Regions from separate parts of the Paenibacillus sp. FSL F4-0236 genome, predicted to be linked through region 2. Evidence: a T-box and tRNA genes for the amino acid it is inferred to sense, from the RefSeq annotation. Region 2 holds a T-box; the other holds one or more tRNA genes.

Region 1 (2,450 bases), 3.9 Mb from region 2:
CCCTGGGGATAACAGGCTTATCTCCCCCAAGAGTCCACATCGACGGGGAGGTTTGGCACCTCGATGTCGGCTCATCGCATCCTGGGGCTGAAGTAGGTCCCAAGGGTTGGGCTGTTCGCCCATTAAAGCGGTACGCGAGCTGGGTTCAGAACGTCGTGAGACAGTTCGGTCCCTATCTGTCGTGGGCGCAGGAAATTTGAGAGGAGCTGTCCTTAGTACGAGAGGACCGGGATGGACGTACCGCTGGTGCACCAGTTGTTCCGCCAGGAGCATGGCTGGGTAGCTACGTACGGACGGGATAAGCGCTGAAAGCATCTAAGCGTGAAGCCCCCCTCAAGATGAGATTTCCCAATTAGTAAGACCCCTTGAAGACGACGAGGTAGATAGGTTGGAGGTGGAAGTGCAGTAATGCATGGAGCTGACCAATACTAATCGGTCGAGGGCTTATCCTATACTTAGAACGCAAATTCAATTCGGATTCAGTTTTCAGGGAGTCAAATTCCTGTTTGGATTGCTGTGGTACTGATATCGTTTGGAGAGATACCCAAGTGGCTATAAGGGGACCCTCTGCTAAGGGGTTAGACTGCGTAAGCGGTGCGTGGGTTCGAATCCCACTCTCTCCGCCATTTTCAATCCATAGCATTTCTAATTATTGTGGCGGTGTAGCTCAGCTGGCTAGAGCGTACGGTTCATACCCGTGAGGTCGGGGGTTCGATCCCCTTCGCCGCTACCATAATACCTGGAGGCTTAGCTCAGCTGGGAGAGCATCTGCCTTACAAGCAGAGGGTCGGGGGTTCGATCCCCTCAGCCTCCACCATTATTACTTTTTTAGAATTACTTTTTACACCGTGCCGGTGTAGCTCAACTGGTAGAGCAACTGACTTGTAATCAGTAGGTTGGGGGTTCAAGTCCTCTCGCCGGCACCATTATTATCAATGCGGAACCGTGGTGTAGTTGGCCTAACATGCCTGCCTGTCACGCAGGAGATCGCGAGTTCGAATCTCGTCGGTTCCGCCATTTTTTTCCACAAGACTAGGGTGGGAAGTTTAATGCTACCACTTTATTTTTATGTCAATTTAATATGGCTCGATAGCTCAGTCGGTAGAGCAGAGGACTGAAAATCCTCGTGTCGGCGGTTCGAATCCGTCTCGAGCCACTTTTCCCTGGGGGATTAGCGAAGTGGCCAAACGCATCAGACTGTAAATCTGCTCACGTACGTGTTCGGTGGTTCGAATCCATCATCCCCCACCATTTATGAGCCATTAGCTCAGTTGGTAGAGCACCTGACTTTTAATCAGGGTGTCGAAGGTTCGAGTCCTTCATGGCTCATCCCAAACAGAAAGTCATCACCTTATGGTGGTGGCTTTTTTTGTGTTTTATGGTTGTATTATAGTAGCGCGCTACTGTAGCGATTAACATAATATAAGAGAATATGCTAAAATAGGCGAAAAGAGCAAAAGTGGTGGAGCATGGTGACTATGGATAGTGAGACATTGCGGAAAAAATTAGAGCAGCTCACCGGAAAGAGAACCGGAATCAAGCAGTTAGGGAGGCAGCATTCAGCTTCTCTTTTTAGCATGGGATTAGAAGGACAGGATCAGCTGGTAATCCATGAGGGTCATCTCTGGGCACCTTTGTATGAGAGTGACGGACGTATAACCGCTGTCTGGGTAGAAATGGAGGGGCTCACCTCTCTGGAAGTACAACTGGTCAACTATGCAGTTCGAAATTTTGCTATTGCACTTAAAGCTACAGGGCTTAGAGAAGAAGGTGAAGTGGAGGCGCGGCAGCTTGGCGCTTGGTTGAACACGGAGCTAGAGCAAGAGAAAAATGACACTGAAATTCCCGATGAGATCACCCTAAAGGGACGTCTGTTCGGAGATATGATTCCATTCCTCCTAAGTAGTGAGATTGCCCATAGTCCACAGATCTCTTATCGTTCACTGATGAAATTACTGCGTAGCTATTTTGAGAACGAAATTCTGCTCATTCCCCTTCAAGAGAAGGAATGGTTAATTTTAGCTCGTAAAGAATTACTTACGGGCGGGGATGATAAGGATGATGAAGAAGAGAGTGTAGATGATCTTCTAGCACAGACTAGTATGGGGTTACATGAGCTGATAGCTAGTGAATGGGTAGGGGTATTCCATTTGGCAGTAGCTCCGGCTATAGTCCCTGTTAAGGGATTGACTGGATCTGTAGCTTTGCTCAGGGAGACGATTGTACTTGGTCGTATTTTTCAAGTAGGAGAGTATATTCATTTACCTTGGGAACTGCATTTGGAACGTCTGGTTAACAGCATTCCTGATGTACGCCGCAAACAGTTGCTTGGACAAATTGGTGACTACTCCTCTGTACTATCAGATAAAGAAATGCTGCTGACTTTGGAGACTTTTTTTGAGATGGACTGTAATGTAAGTGAAACCGCCAAGAAGTTGTATATCCATCGT
Region 2 (2,450 bases):
GAGCGAGGATGAAGCGTACTCACTGATGTCTGTGTCCGCGGATTTTGGAATTACACAGGTAGTGGATGGAAACTGGGGTGTGCATGCTTTGATCGATAAAGGCCAATTCGGTGATTCGGAGCGCAAGGCAGTGGGATTACGTAGCAGCTTTGAAAGCTTTGGTGCGAAGGTGAGCTGGAAGCCGACTACTCAGACAGTAACTATAAGCTACAATAATAATGTTCTAGAGATGAAAGTCGGGGCGACGAGAGGAATGTACAATGGAGAGATCGTTAAGCTCGTTGCTCCAATAGAAGTTGTAAAAGAGAAGGTTCAGGTCAGCGAATATTTCGCGAAATTTTATAAAGCTAAGTTATCTAAAACAGAGTAGGTCGAATTAGCAATCATTTCATAAACATAATAAGATCCAAACCAGCGAAGAACCGTCTTAAAGTCGGTTCTTTTTTTTATATATTTAGACCATCCTGATTTTTGTGGCGTTTTAATAAGATTTGGTTTTCTACACGGACTAGACCATCCAGACAGTAGATGGATTCATGCATAAACCGTTCCATCTCTTCAAGGTTCTCAACTAGAATGTGAATGTGAAGAATGCACGGCCCTGTCATTTCATAAAGTACGGCTACGCATTCATTTTCTTTTAGGACTCTAACAATATGATTTAAATGGGCAGGCTCCACTTCAAGCTCTAGATACGCCGAAATTTTCTTTCCTAATTTTTCTGCGTTGATGACGATTGAGAATTGTTCAATAATTCCTTGATTGACGAGCCGATCAATACGATCCTTAACCGCGACACTTGATAAATTAACTTCTTTAGCTAGATCGGTGTAGGAAATTCTGCTGTTTTGAGTTAGGCGTTCTAAAATATGATTATCGATTGGATCAAGCATACGGAGTCGTTCACCTCTTTTTTTGTAATTGTAACAGAAAAAAATAGGCAATGCCTAGTAGTGCGTCACAGCAGGAGTGTGTCTCAGCATTCTTAGCTTAAGATGTTGACATTGAAGAATTATTTCACTATACTGGCTGTAATCTTATATACGATATACGTTGAAGAAGCCCAGTAGTAGCTTAGTCCCTGTTTCAGAAAGCCGGGGGTTGATGAAACCCGGTACACACTAAGAGTACGAATTACACTTTGGAGTATCTCGGCTAACACCGAGCGGAATGGCGAACGATATCTCGTCACGAGTGGCATCAATGCTGTGTTTTAGCATTAGCGTTTCATTGGTGCAATCTGGGTGGTAACACGGTTATTCAATCGTCCCTATGTCTACAATAGACAAGGGGACGATTTTTTTGTTTTAAATATAAGGATTTATAAGTTTCTCTTCATCAACTATCCTTATATTCGCTTGGCGGACTGATGATTCGTTATAGGATATCTACTAATTTAAGGGGTGTTAGGCAATGAATATTATCGATGAACTAGAATGGCGCGATGCCATCAATCAACAAACCGATGCCGAAGGGCTTAGAGAATTGACCAACCAGAAATCCGTTTCGGTGTACTGCGGTGTAGACCCGACGGGTGACAGTATGCATATTGGTCACTTGATTCCGTTCATGGTACTCAAAAGATTCCAGCTTGCAGGACATCGTCCGGTTATGCTAATTGGCGGTGCTACAGGTACGATCGGTGATCCAAGTGGACGTCAATCCGAGCGTTCATTGCAGACGCTGGAGCAAATCCAAGCTAACGTAGATGCCCTTACCGCACAAATGAAAAAACTGTTCGTTACTGATGGCGACAATCAAATTCGTATGGTGAATAACTACGATTGGACGCATAAAATCAATGTGATCGAATTTTTGCGTGACTATGGTAAGAACTTCAGCATCAATTCGATGCTTGCCAAAGATGTTGTAGCGAGCAGATTGGACAGCGGAATTTCCTTTACAGAATTCTCCTACCAAATCCTGCAATCCCTAGATTACCTGCATCTGTACCAGCATGAAGATGTGCAGCTGCAAATTGGTGGCTCCGATCAATGGGGCAACATTACAAGCGGTCTGGATCTGATCCGTAGAAAAGAAGGACCTGAAGCAAAAGCATTCGGTCTAACGATCCCGCTTATGTTGAAAGCTGATGGAACAAAATTCGGTAAATCAGCTGGAGGAGCAATCTGGCTCGATCCAAACAAAACGACTGCGTTTGAGTTCTACCAGTTCTGGGCGAACACTGATGACCGTGATGTTGTGAAATACTTGAAGTACTTTACATTCCTATCAAAAGAGCAAATTGATGCACTTGCGGAAAAAGTACAGACTGAACCGCATAAACGCGAAGCACAAAAAACACTTGCTGAAGAAATGACCAGATTCGTGCATGGTGAAGAATTGCTGGAGCAGGCTAAACGTATTACTGCTGCTCTGTTCAGTGGAGATATCAAATCCCTAACTGCTGATGAGATCGAGCAAGGCTTCAAGGAAATGCCGACCTACGA

What was found. The T-box of region 2 lies ahead of tyrS (tyrosine--tRNA ligase). A T-box ahead of a tRNA ligase gene usually reads a tRNA of that ligase, here a tRNA-Tyr.
Region 1: it encodes a tRNA-Tyr, which carries the amino acid that the T-box ahead of tyrS (tyrosine--tRNA ligase) is inferred to sense. The anticodon was not compared.

Annotation. Positions count from the first base shown of each region.
Region 1 covers NZ_JBBOBK010000001.1:6,002,264-6,004,713, reverse strand. The annotation lists rRNA gene NSQ29_RS26745 (23S ribosomal RNA) at 1-452, shown strand, start outside; tRNA gene NSQ29_RS26740 (tRNA-Ser) at 535-626, shown strand; tRNA gene NSQ29_RS26735 (tRNA-Met) at 657-733, shown strand; tRNA gene NSQ29_RS26730 (tRNA-Val) at 742-817, shown strand; tRNA gene NSQ29_RS26725 (tRNA-Thr) at 851-926, shown strand; tRNA gene NSQ29_RS26720 (tRNA-Asp) at 940-1,017, shown strand; tRNA gene NSQ29_RS26715 (tRNA-Phe) at 1,084-1,156, shown strand; tRNA gene NSQ29_RS26710 (tRNA-Tyr) at 1,166-1,251, shown strand; tRNA gene NSQ29_RS26705 (tRNA-Lys) at 1,257-1,329, shown strand; gene NSQ29_RS26700 (PucR family transcriptional regulator) at 1,479-2,450, shown strand, end outside.
Region 2 covers NZ_JBBOBK010000001.1:2,056,320-2,058,769, forward strand. The annotation lists gene NSQ29_RS09410 (acetamidase/formamidase family protein) at 1-370, shown strand, start outside; gene NSQ29_RS09415 (Lrp/AsnC family transcriptional regulator) at 447-893, opposite strand; T-box leader at 1,045-1,275, shown strand; gene tyrS (tyrosine--tRNA ligase) at 1,414-2,450, shown strand, end outside.